4 regions of the Marinomonas primoryensis genome follow, and region 3 is predicted to be linked to each of the others. Evidence: predicted binding sites of a transcription regulator. Region 3 holds the regulator's gene; each other region holds the start of a gene.
The links. Region 3 encodes FNR, which switches genes on or off when oxygen is low (the NO sensors DNR and NnrR bind a similar motif). Its sites were predicted from a motif close to TTGATNTANATCAA; they were not measured.
Positions count from the first base shown of each region.

Region 1: the regulator FNR is predicted to act here: its motif matches at 1,654-1,667, upstream of MP3633_RS10385 (cytochrome-c peroxidase).
Region 2: the regulator FNR is predicted to act here: its motif matches at 2,096-2,109, upstream of MP3633_RS12435 (HP1242/YdcH family protein).
Region 4: the regulator FNR is predicted to act here: its motif matches at 1,688-1,701, upstream of MP3633_RS12525 (cytochrome ubiquinol oxidase subunit I).

Region 1 is NZ_CP054301.1:2,242,595-2,245,798, reverse strand. It holds gene minC (septum site-determining protein MinC) at 1-488, shown strand, start outside; gene minD (septum site-determining protein MinD) at 550-1,359, shown strand; gene minE (cell division topological specificity factor MinE) at 1,361-1,618, shown strand; gene MP3633_RS10385 (cytochrome-c peroxidase) at 1,782-2,972, shown strand; gene MP3633_RS10380 (aldo/keto reductase) at 3,142-3,204, shown strand, end outside.
Region 2 is NZ_CP054301.1:2,691,969-2,695,172, reverse strand. It holds gene MP3633_RS12440 (TonB-dependent siderophore receptor) at 1-1,569, opposite strand, end outside; gene MP3633_RS12435 (HP1242/YdcH family protein) at 1,775-2,035, opposite strand; gene MP3633_RS12430 (DUF748 domain-containing protein) at 2,357-3,204, opposite strand, start outside.
Region 3 is NZ_CP054301.1:2,130,081-2,133,284, reverse strand. It holds gene hemN (oxygen-independent coproporphyrinogen III oxidase) at 1-864, shown strand, start outside; gene fnr (fumarate/nitrate reduction transcriptional regulator Fnr) at 886-1,647, shown strand; gene MP3633_RS09840 (adenine phosphoribosyltransferase) at 1,673-2,215, shown strand; gene MP3633_RS09835 (YfaZ family outer membrane protein) at 2,284-2,850, opposite strand; gene ttcA (tRNA 2-thiocytidine(32) synthetase TtcA) at 2,861-3,204, opposite strand, start outside.
Region 4 is NZ_CP054301.1:2,709,133-2,712,336, forward strand. It holds gene MP3633_RS12525 (cytochrome ubiquinol oxidase subunit I) at 1-1,534, opposite strand, end outside; gene MP3633_RS12530 (alpha/beta fold hydrolase) at 1,897-2,802, shown strand; gene MP3633_RS12535 (bifunctional lysophospholipid acyltransferase family protein/GNAT family N-acetyltransferase) at 2,848-3,204, opposite strand, start outside.

The DNA.
Region 1 (3,204 bases), 110 kb from region 3:
GTTGGCGTTGCGACCCAGAAGGCTTGCCAGTATGGAATGCGTCAGTGACGATTCCGCTTTTGCCTGCCAGTAAAGCGAGACCGATTAATGTTTCTCCTTCCGTAAAAGATGAAGCCAGCCCAGATGTTGTTGTGAAAACTGTGGTTGAGGAGCGTTTGGTACCTCAAGCGACGAAAGTTATTTCGAAACCGATACGTTCTGGTCAACAGGTATATGCAGAAGGAGATTTGATTATTTTGGCTCAAGTAAGCGCTGGAGCCGAAGTATTGGCAGATGGCAATATTCACGTTTACGGTGCATTACGTGGCCGCGCATTGGCTGGTGTTAAAGGCGATGTGGAGGCTCGAATTTTTTGTAAAAGCATGGAAGCAGAACTGGTTTCTATTGCGGGCAATTTTATGTTGAGCGATGCGCTTCAAAATATCGTTTGGAAAGACAGCGCGCAAGTGTTATTAGTTGACGATAGCTTAGAAATCGTACCGCTTTAAGGTTAATTTTTCATTTTATTATTTAGATAAGCTCATAACGGGATTATCGGGGGATACAGTATTGGCAAAGATCATAGTAGTCACCTCAGGCAAAGGTGGTGTAGGTAAGACAACATCCAGCGCTGCTATTGGGACTGGTATTGCGTTAAAAGGACATAAAACCGTTATTATTGATTTTGATGTAGGCTTACGTAATCTGGATTTGATTATGGGTTGCGAGCGTCGAGTGGTTTATGACTTTGTAAATGTAATCAATAAAGAAGCGACACTATCGCAAGCCTTAATTAAAGATAAGCGTACGAAAGGTTTGTTCATTCTACCGGCTTCACAAACGCGAGATAAAGACGCTTTAACCATTGAAGGCGTGAAGGAAGTTTTAGACGAGCTTGCTAAGGAATTTGACTACATTATCTGTGATTCTCCTGCCGGTATTGAGAAGGGCGCTCAAATGGCCCTTTATTTTGCTGACGCGGCTATTGTTGTGACTAATCCAGAGGTTTCTTCTGTACGAGACTCAGATCGTATTTTGGGTATTTTACAAAGTAAGTCTAAACGAGCCGAAGATGGAAAAGAGCCGATAGAAGAGCACCTTCTGTTGACGCGTTATCATCCTGGGCGTGTTGCATCAGGTGAGATGTTAAGTGTTTCTGATGTTGAAGACATTTTAGCCATTCCGCTACTTGGTGTTATTCCTGAGTCGGAAGCGGTGCTTAAGGCTTCAAACCAAGGTACCCCTGTCATTTTAGACACTGAATCTGAAGCTGGCTTGGCTTATATGGATGCGGTTGATCGTTTGATGGGTGAGGAGCGTCCATTACGTTTCTTAGAAGTCCAGAAGAAAGGTTTTATTAAACGTTTGTTAGGAGGTTAGGGTGGGGATTTTCGATTATTTTAAAAGTAAAAACGCACCTAGCTCAGCTTCTGTCGCTAAGGATCGTTTGCAAATTATTGTGGCGCATGAGCGTAGCAAGCGCCATCAGCCAGATTATCTGCCGCAGATGCAACAAGAAATCATCGACGTTATTCGTAAGTATGTCAATATCGGCAATGAAGATGTGCAGATACAGCTGGACAACACAGATGACTGCTCAGTACTCGAGTTAAATGTGACGTTACCAGAACAGAGTTAGTGTTCAGTTAAAAACAGTAAAGCGTCAGCAGGGCTTTGATATAAGTCATGTCTGGCGTTTTTTTTATTTTAAGTTTAGTAAGAGTGATTATCATTGTTTTACTCGAATTCTGCGTGGGTGTATTATTCGCTCCACTCATTTTTGACTGTTAGAGTAAGATTGAATGCTGCGTTATTTTCTTGGTGTGACCGCCATTTCTCTGTTTATCTCTGCTTGTAGTGAACCGGCACAGATTGTTGGCCACGTTGAACCCCATAGCAAGTCGGCCTCAGAGCTTCCTATTGCCTCAACCGATCCTAAAGCTTTGCTAGGATCGCAATTGTTTTTTGATACCAACCTTTCTAAAGAGCGTAATCAGTCTTGTGGAACGTGCCATGATATTGCGAATGCTTTTGTTGATAAAAGGCAAAATGCACTTTTTGGCGCGGTGTCGTTAGGCAGTGATGGGCATTCTATGGGTGGGCGTAATACGCCAACCGCTGGGTACGCTGCTTTTTCTCCAGCATTCCATCGTATGGCGAATGGTGAATATCGCGGAGGACAATTTTTAGACGGACGAGCCTCAGGTCTAGCTCAGCAGGCAGAGGGGCCATTTTTAAACCCTTTGGAAATGGCGATACCGGATGGCGATACGGTTGTCACTCGAGTTAAAGAGAATGGTCGTTATGAAGGCCTGTTTAATTCTATTTATGGTCAAGGTGTATTGAACGATCCTATTAAAGGCTATGCGGCGATTACGGATGCCATTGCAAGCTTTGAGAAAACCGCTTTATTCATGCCCTTTGATTCAAAATACGATCGAGCGCTAAGGGGGGAAGAAAACCTAACACCTCAAGAAGAGCTGGGTAAAACGTTGTTCTTCTCTCAGCAGTTTACCAACTGCAATGCTTGTCATCAGTTAAATAATTCACCATTAAACCCTCAAGAAATCTTTAGTAATTATGAGTATAGAAACATTGGTGTGCCGGCCAATCAGGCATTGATGGCTCATAATGGTAATAAGAAAGATCTTGGTTTGCTGGACAATCCAGATATTGATGACCCAAAACAGGCAGGTAAGTTTAAGGTGCCTTCTTTGCGTAATGTGGCGGTAACTGGGCCTTATATGCACAATGGGGTGTTCAAGGATTTGCGAACGGTTGTACTTTTTTATGACAAATACAATAATCCTAGCCGCACAATAAATCCTGAAACAGGGAAGGTGTGGGCAAAACCGGAAGTAACTGAAAATATTGACCTGGTGAATTTAGAAAAGGGTCCCGCTTTGCAGGATCGCCGTGTTGATGCGATTGTCGCTTTCTTGAAAACGCTTACCGATAGACGTTATGAAGCGCTGCTAAAAGACAAGCAGTAGGCCTAATAATATCTTAATAATGGAGGTTGGATCATTTTTAATGGGGTCGTCTCCTTATTGTTTTCATTGATAAAACTGGCCTGCGATTCAAAAATTTATTACATTGACCCTTTAGTTTACTTTGTTGCGCACTTTGCGTGTGCGAAATGAAACATGAAGGATTGTAAAAATGAAATATGTTCCGCTCGGACGAACAGGCTTAGAGGTTTCTAGAGTATGTTTGGGTACTATG
Region 2 (3,204 bases), 560 kb from region 3:
AATTTGATGGCTTTCTTCTGGATCAAAATACCCGTCAGTTGACAATTCTTGGTCGGAAGCAGACTGAGGTACGAAACCTGTTGATGCGGACACATAAGGCTTAACATGTTCATTTAGTGCGTAGGTTGCCCCTATGCGTGCGGAGTAGCCCGTATCATCGTATTCTGTTTCTGTATCCGCTTTGTTGTTGGTGAATTTTTCTTCGTAACGATCAAAGCGAACCCCCGTGGTTAAATCCAGTTTATTGGTGATGGCCCATTGGTCTTGAGCAAACACACCAACACGGTCTAAAACGGTTTCTTCGTCTTTATAAAGTGGCATGGTGTAGTCGCTAACGTTGTCTGTGTATTCTGGATTAGAAAGACTTAAATTAGATACGCCAGCAGTCGATCGGTAGTAAAGGAAGTCACCGTAAAGATGATAATAATCAGCGCCGATCAATACGGTGTGATCACCCAGTTCGGCAATCAGGTTTCCTGCGATCGTAGTGCCTTTTTTATTACGAACTTGGTCGCGATATTGGCGTTTAACCATGTCGCTGTCTGTTGTAGATAGCCCAGTTACTTCGTGGTATTTCTGCGTCTCTGTATTTTCAAAGTAACGGAACGTCAGGTTGCTTGTGAGCCATGCGTTAATATCATGGTCCAAGCGCGCTTGAAAGACTTCCGCATCCAGCTCTTGGAAATCACTCGATGAGTTCGAGTTCCAAGACGTATCGGCCAAGAAATTACCATCATCGTCGGTTGGAATACCACGCAAGCGCGCACCAGAAATATATTGGTGGATATTGGTGTATTGCACACTAAGCGTGTTGTTAGAGTCGATGTCCCAATCATAACCCAGATCAATAATCTGGTTTTCTTCTTCCACGTTGGTTCGGTACGAATCTTGACCGTCTGAGTAGATCCCGACCCGGTAGCGTTGAGACGCGTCTTCATTTGCTGGGCCAGATGATTCAATGCTACCGCTTAAAAAATCTTTGTTTCCGGCACTGATTTTCAGCGTGTTTTTCTGTTCATACGTCGGTTTTTTGGTGACGTAGTTGATAACGCCACCAGGTTCACCAGCGCCATACAAAGCGCCAGCTGGGCCTTTCAGAACCTGTACTTGTTCAATGGTGAAAAGCTGAGGAATGGAAAAACCGCTGAAAGGGTCACCACGCATACCATCATAAAGGATTTCATCTTGATTAAAGCCACGTAAGGTCACGTTCGATACGTTGTTCTGAGACATGCCAGAGATTGAGCGATACAAATCGGTAATCTGTCTGGCTGCTTGGTCTTCGATTAGGGCTTCTGTTACGACTTGAATCGATTGTGGTGTTTTGTCGATGGGTGTCGCTGTTTTTGTGGCTAAAGTGGCTTCGTCTTCTTTGTAATATGAAAGTGCTCGGCCTTTTACTTGCAGAGGTTGAAGCTCTACGTCGGATCCATCCTTAGTTTGTGTTTCCCAGTCATTGAGAATTGAGTCATTTGTAATGTTGTCTGCAGTGCTTTCGGCCAGAGTCAGAGTGGAAAAGACAATGGCACCGCAGGCTTGCATCATTACTAAGGAGGTTTTTAACGTCATAAAGCAGCCAAATAGAAATAAATGAGGTGCGCATAATAATGCTTATGAGAATCATTTTCAAATAAGAATGAGTATGAAAAGTCTTAAAACGTTCTATTGAGTATTTCGATGGCGGATTTTTATATAAAAAGGAAAGGGGATTGAAAAAGGAAAAGGTAGGGCTGTTGAAACGGCTAGCGTTAAAACAGGTCCTACCTAACGTCGATTACGCTTTTTCGGCAGCGAGTCTTGTCGCTTTAATATAGCCTTGAAGAGTGTCTTTTAACTGTAGGCGTTGTTTCTTTAATTTCTCTTCTTCTAACGTGGTAGACGGGACGATTTCCTGCTCCCGTTTCTCTACTTCTTTTGTTAGATGATTGTATTCGTCGTAGAGTTTTTTGAAGTGAGCATCGTCCATTTTTAACTGGTGAATGTCTTCTTTATACTCTGGAAATTCGTTTATCAAACTATGGTCTTCGATTGGCATATTTGCCTCCTATCTTTGTTTGCTTTCATCTTAGGATAGCCTAGTTAGGCTTATCGTCTCTTGATGCTTGTCAGGCTTTTACTCTTTATTAAAAATCGTAATGGCCTATACACATAGTAATGGCCTGTTTATTTGCATTTTCAACGACAAGCCTTAAGTCTATGCAACACTTCATTTTTTGTTGGCTTTCTTTGTTGTTTGCTGACATAAAAAAGCCGTGGTAGTGTTTTCCTATCACGGCTTTTTTATGTAGATCGTTTATGGCTTCAGCTGTTTTTCTTAAGCGACGTACTTAAAGTGCAGCCTTTAAACTAAAGAGTTCTAGAAATTTAATTCGACCCTTGGTTTGCTGGATTTTGATAAATCGATTTCTGGAGAACAAAGATAAATACGTGACGAGCTGATGCCTTCTTTAACTAAATGATCTTTTAAGTAGTGTGCTCGATCTTGTGCAAGATTTTTTGCTACGTCTTTTGCTGTGTCGTCAATCGAGACAGGCGGATTATCAAACCCTAAGTCAAGATAGCTTGCGACGCCACAAGCTTTAAGTTGGCTGTCTTTTTTGTCTTTCATTAAGGCGATGAGCTGTTTTATAAAAACGTCTTGCGATGCATTCAGGTTGCTTTCTTTGGCTTCAAATAACAGTGGTTCAACACGAATTTTTAGCAGTTGATCGCCTGCAAATTGTGCGATGCTGATAACATTCGCGTAAGGCACAAAAGTTTGCATTAAATAGCTACTGGAAGCCGTAAATAGGGCTTTACGCACAGGCAGGAGTAAGAAGTCTTGCCAGCCAAACTCAGGGTTATCGATGTCGCCAGAAAGTGGAATGTCTAAATCAATATTGTTCTTACTGTCTTTTAAAATGCTCACCGCAATATTAAGAGGAATGGCGCCCGCTTTGATGACTGAATTGCTTTCTTTGCGTCCTCCTAAATCAAACTCTCTTAATAGAATATGAGAGTTACCATCCAACACACCGTTTTCTGAGTTGAGTTTTAGATCCAAGTCCAGCTGCCCAGAATCAATTTGATAGCCCAAAATATTGGCGATGTAAGATGAGTAGGGTGGCAATTCCGCTTCTTTAATAATTAATTCACTTTTCATGGTGAGTTTGTCGGCCAGCGGCCAAATGGTGATGTCGCTTTGTAATATGGCGTATTTCCCAT
Region 3 (3,204 bases):
CAAGATTTTGATTCTAAAGTTCAAGAGGCTATCCATCGAATTCAACCTATAAAAATGGTAGCCGATTTGGTTAGCGATGCCAGAAAACTAAATATCAAATCGATAAACTTCGATCTTATCTATGGCCTGCCCTATCAATCAATGGAAGGTTTTAGGGCGACGTTAGCTGATGTCGTGGCGTTATCGCCAGAAAGAATCTCTCTTTTTAATTATGCCCATTTGCCAGAACGGTTTCGATCTCAACGGCGTATATTGGATGAAAGCTTACCATCACCAAGTATGAAGCTTGATTTGCTAAAAATGAGCATCGAATCTTTAATTTCGGCTGGCTATGAATACATTGGCATGGACCATTTCGCAAAGCCCGGTGATAGCTTGGCCAAAGCTCAAAAGCAAGGCGAATTGCAGCGGAATTTCCAGGGCTATACTACTCATGCGGGTACTGATTTGGTTGCTTTTGGTGTGTCTGCCATTAGTGATATAAAAGGCGTTTATATTCAAAACCATACCGATCTTTCAAAATATAGAAATAGTATCGAGAAGGGGCAATTGGCCATATCAAAAGGCTATATAAGCGACTTAGATGATAGAATTCGTCACACAGTGATTATGACGCTCATTGCGCAGTTTGAACTCAATACTGTCATTATCGAGAAAATGTTTAATATACGTTTTTTCGACTATTTTGGTGAAGAAGTAGACATGCTAAAACCTATGGTCGATGATGAGATGGTGGAAGTTCATCGCGGTGGTGTGCAGGCCACTATAAAAGTCACGGAACGCGGTAGATTACTTATTCGTTGTATTTGTATGGTTTTCGATAAATATTTGAATAACTCTATAAAATACTCAAAAGTTATATAGATCGAAATCAGGGAGATTCACATGGCAATGACACACACACAATCACGATTTAACAGTACGCTTACTTCGCAATGCCAAAATTGCAGCTTAAGTGCGCTTTGCCTACCAATTGCATTAGCGGATGAAGACATCAATAAACTAGATCAAATTATTGAGCGCAAAAAGCCTCTAAAAAAAGGGGAGTTTTTATTTCGTCAAGGGGATACCTTCAACTCTGTTTATGCTGTTCGTTCCGGCACCTTAAAGACTTTTAACATTACTTCTTATGGTGAAGAGCAAATCACAGGCTTTTATTGTCCTAGTGAGTTAGTTGGTCTTAGTGGAATTGACTCAAATAAGTACCCTGTTTCAGCAAAGGCTTTGGAAACAACAACAGTTTGTGAAATTCCATTTACTCACTTAGAAGACCTCTCCGTTCAGATCCCTTCTTTAAGGCACCAATTATTTAGAATAATGAGTCGTAAAATTTCTGATGATCAACAGATGATGGTTTTATTGGGTAAAAAGAATGCAGATGAAAAAGTTGCATCTTTTTTACTGAACTTATCTAATCGGTTTAAAATACGTGGTTATTCGGCGTCATCGTTTCGTTTGTCTATGTCTCGTGGCGAGATAGGGAATTATCTTGGTTTAGCGGTTGAAACCGTGAGTCGTGTGATTACACGATTCCAAAAAAGTGAATTAATACACGTCGATGGTAAAGAAATTGAAATACTCAATTTTCCCGAAATGCAAAAACTCATTGGGGTTGCTAGCGATTGTGGTAAAATTGCTCGAATTTGATTGATATATTGAGGCGCTACTAGATATGCTTTACGACGATTTTTATGTTAAATCACTAATACAAACTGTAGAAGACTGGCCAAAAGAAGGCGTTAGCTTTCGTGATATTACGCCTATTTTTAGCGACCCAAAAGGCATGAGGATGGTGGTGGATGCTTATGTTCATCGTTACATATCCACGGACATTTCTCATATTGCTTGTATTGATGCTCGAGGCTTTTTGATCGCGGCAGTATTGGCTTACGAATTACAGAAGCCTCTAATTTTAGTTAGAAAGAAAGGCAAGCTTCCAGGCAAAACCATTTCACAGAAATACGCTTTAGAATACGGTGACGCTGAATTGGAAATCCAAGAAGGCGCGGTAAAGGCTGGCGATGAAGTGTTGCTGTTTGATGATTTAATTGCCACTGGTGGTACGCTTTTCGCAGCGATTAAATTATTGACCAAGCAAGGCGCAAACATCAAAGAAGTAGCAGCGATTATTGACTTGCCAGATCTTGGTGGAAGCCAGAAGTTAAGAGACAGCGATATTCCTGTTTTTAGTCTGTGCGCCTATGATGGAGAATGATTTTAGTTAACATCAAAATATAAAAAAGGTGGCTGAGCCACCTTTTTTATATGCGAAATTTTTTAAGACTAAAAGTCTACTGATGCACCAATAGATAAGCCTTTATTAGCTTCTATTCGACTATTGTCATCATATATAGCTGTTGTTTTACCATAGCTAAGATAGACGCGTGCATTACGCATTGTCATGTATTCAGCGCGAAACTCATAAGTGTACATATGATCAAGGTTGGTAAAGGAAAGTACTTCAGGTGCGTAATACAAAGACCCATAAATACTTATTCGGTTTGCTTCTGGAAGAGTGTAGCGGTACCAACCACCAAGCGCTAGCGCTAAAGATAAGTCCTCTTCTTGCTTCCGATCAGCGTCTATCGCATATAAACGAACACCAATACCTACTTGTAAAGGCCCACCTGCCCCTTCGGAATCTTCTACATTCAAGCCGATATGTCCTGTAGAAAGGCTTTCGTCTTTATCGTAGCTCATTCCTACATCGATACCAAAAGTTCCCATGTTTAGATTAACGTCACCTTTAACAGTGTCATTCGTTAAACCTACAGAAGCAGTTGAAGCATTTACGAGAGATGACCCTAGAATACCGGCGGTTAACAATAGTGTTTTATGTGTGAGGTTCATTTCTCTTATCCTATAATGAAATAATATTTAATCGGTCAAAGGCCGCTGGCGACTGCTTTAACCCTTTAAAATCAAATAATTCTTTGTCCGCTAAGTGTGACGGAACGACATTTTGCATAGCGGTAAACATGGTTTCTGTTCGTCCCGGAAACTCTTGTTCCCATTTTTGCAGCATGTCTTTAACAACTTGTCGCTGTAGGTTTTCTTGGGAACCGCAAAGATTACAAGGAATAATGGGATACTCCTTCATAACGGAAAATGTCTCAATGTCTTTTTCTTTGCAGTACGCCAATGGACGAATAACGATATGTTTGCCATCATCGCTTAAAAGCTTTGGCGGCATAGATTTCATTT
Region 4 (3,204 bases), 580 kb from region 3:
CATAACGACCCGTGTGCAAACTAGAAGGCCCTTGCTTCGCAAAGCGAATCATCAAATACATCTCGGCAATCAAGAACACAGTGTACAAGATCGTGAAGCCTGCAATGGTGATCCAAATTTCGGTGGCTGTTAAACTAGACACGGCCACATGAACCGGTAATATTTCACCAATAGCCCACGGTTGACGGCCATATTCGGCAACGAACCAACCCGCTTCATTCGCGATCCAAGGCAGCGGCAAGCACACCATAATGAATTTCAAGAAAAGAGGATTTTGACCGATACGGCGACGCGCATTTTGGTAGAAAGCCGCCGCAAATACGAAGAGCATCACAAAACCACAACCCACCATGATACGGAAAGCGAAGAACAGTGGCGCCACTTTTGGGATAGAGTAATCTACCGCCATATCGATGTCTTCTGACGATACTTTATTCATATCTTCATTAAACGCCGTTACTAACAAACCGTAACCAAGATCGCCTTTTACTTTCTCAAAGTTCTCTTTCACCAGTGGATCGGTGGAACCGCTGCGCAATTTTTCAAGCAATTGATTTGCATAAATGCCATTGATAATACGTTGACGGTTATGCGCTTTCAGCTCCTTGATACCTTCCACTTCAGTGTCGAGAGAACGTGTTGCAATGAGCCCCATTAATCCGGGAATCTTGATCGCATACTCGGTTTCTTCAAGCTCTTGGTTTGGAAAGCCTATCAAGGTGAAATCTGCAGGGGCTTCCTGAGTTTCCCATTCTGCTTCTATCGCTGCCAATTTCACTTTCTGGACTTCGCCTAGCTCGTAACCTGATTCATCACCCAGAAGGATAACACTCAAGATAGACGCTAAACCAAACGCAGCCGCGATGGCAAAAGAACGACGAGCAAACGCAAGATCGCGGCCTTTAAGTAAGTAGTAGCTTGAAATAACAAGAACGAACATCGCGCCTGTGGTGTAACCCGCAGAAACAGTGTGAACAAATTTCACCTGCGCCACTGGGTTTAATATCAAAGCGCCAAAATCCACTAATTCCATTCGCATGGTTTCATAGTTAAATTCTGAACCAACTGGGTTTTGCATCCAACCATTGGCAATCAAAATCCACAATGCCGATAAGTTGGAACCTAACGCCACACCCCACGTCACCATTAAGTGTTTTAACTTACTTAGGCGTTCCCAGCCAAAGAAGAATAAGCCCACCAATGTGGATTCAAGGAAGAAAGCCATCAGACCTTCGATGGCCAAAGGCGCACCAAAAATGTCACCAACATAGTGAGAATAGTAAGACCAGTTTGTCCCGAACTGGAACTCCATAGTCAAACCTGTTGTGACACCTAACGCAAAGTTAATACCAAACAATTTACCCCAAAACTTCACCATGTCTTTGTAGACTTGCTTGCCGGTAATCACGTAAACCGATTCCATGATTGCCAATAAAAAAGCCATCCCTAGTGTTAAAGGGACAAATAAATAATGGTACATAACAGTGAGAGCAAACTGAAACCGCGATAATTCCACTACAGCTTCGTTAATCATATGACTTAAACCCATTCATTTGACTGAGAAAAAAGACGCTTGCAGACACCTATTCCTTGCGGAGTGTTCTTATTATCTAACGCCCACCGAAGCCCCAAATCACTTGAGACTTACTATAAGGCACAATTATGAGTGCAGTTCCGCTTTAAAACATTGCGTTAGATCAAGATAAAGAGAGTGAAAGAAATAAGTAGGTAAAAAGATGCCCGGTCACACGTGAATACAATAGACTTCTAGCCATCCGTTAAAATGATAAGCACTTGTTAGTGTCTATAAAGGTATAATCATTCGCAAATACATTACGCGTTCCCATATACCAGCCATCTTTAAAATGGCCATTTTTACATTTTGGAGCCTAATCCGTGAAATTGATTTTGAACACCGTGCATTCCAACCTGACGCTCTGTCTAATCGGTTTTTTTGCGATGGCATTAACCGCTTGTTCGATGCCAAAAGAAATCGAAGAAAATAAAGAGATTGCTCAACAGGTCATGAATACACCGGGCACCATTCAGAACCATATTCTGTATATGAAAGGCCCAAAAGGTGAATTCAAACTTCACTATGTGAACAGCGACCCGAGCAATACCCCCCGAGATACGGTTGTGTTTGTGCATGGTACGCCTGGCGACTGGTCCTCTTTTGCTCGTTACTTCCAAGATGATGTCTTTAAAGACAGTTTTCGTATTATCGCGATAGATCGACCTGGCTGGGGTAAATCAATTCATTCAGGAGACTTCCCAGCGGCATTACAAACTCAATCCGATATGATCGGCCCGATGCTAAAAAACATTTGGCAACATAATGGAGAACAAAAAATCATCTTAGTCGGTCACTCATTGGGCGGGTCTTTAGTGCCAATTTTAGCAGCAGATTATCCTAATTTTATACGCGGTGTGGTCATTTTGGCAGGAGACTTAGAACCGTCTCTAGCAAAGGCTCGTTGGTATAATACTCTATTGGATTGGACGCCAAGCTTGATCATTCCTGACCTATGGAATAACTCCAATATGGAGGTATTAGAGTTAACCAACAGCTTAAAACTGGCTCAGTCTAAAATGACCAGATTAACCACTCCAATTAGCCTCTTACAAGGCACTGAAGACACCTTAGTCGATCCTAAAAATGCAGAATACGCCACCCATTTATTTGAAAATAGCGAGCTACGCATTGAAATGATTGAAGGGGCTGGTCACATTATTAACCTACAGCACCAAGATAAAGTCATAAAAGCCATTCGAGACATGAACACACGCAGTTCGAAATAAACGTCCCTGATGGCTTTCTGTGATTATGTATCTTGATGCGCCAACTTACAGTACAGAGTTTTCATCTACTGGACTGTCACCTACTAGAGTAGGGTCTGCCAAACTGGTATCGGTTAAATAAGCTTCCGCTTCTGTACGTCCCATGTATTTGGCCAAAATCGACACTGGAACGTCTTTCAAATTAACCACAATTAAACCATCCAGGGAGTCATGAAAAGCAGGGTCTACATTAAAACACACCAACTTCCCGTTCATTTTTAAATACTGACGAATCAACACAGGTAACCCTTTACCCTGCTCCATTCTTGACAATATTTTCGACAACAAAGTAACAGTCGTCAATGCCGCTAACAGATTAGGTTTCCAGAAAATATCACCGCTGTTTTTTAGCGGCGTAGAAGC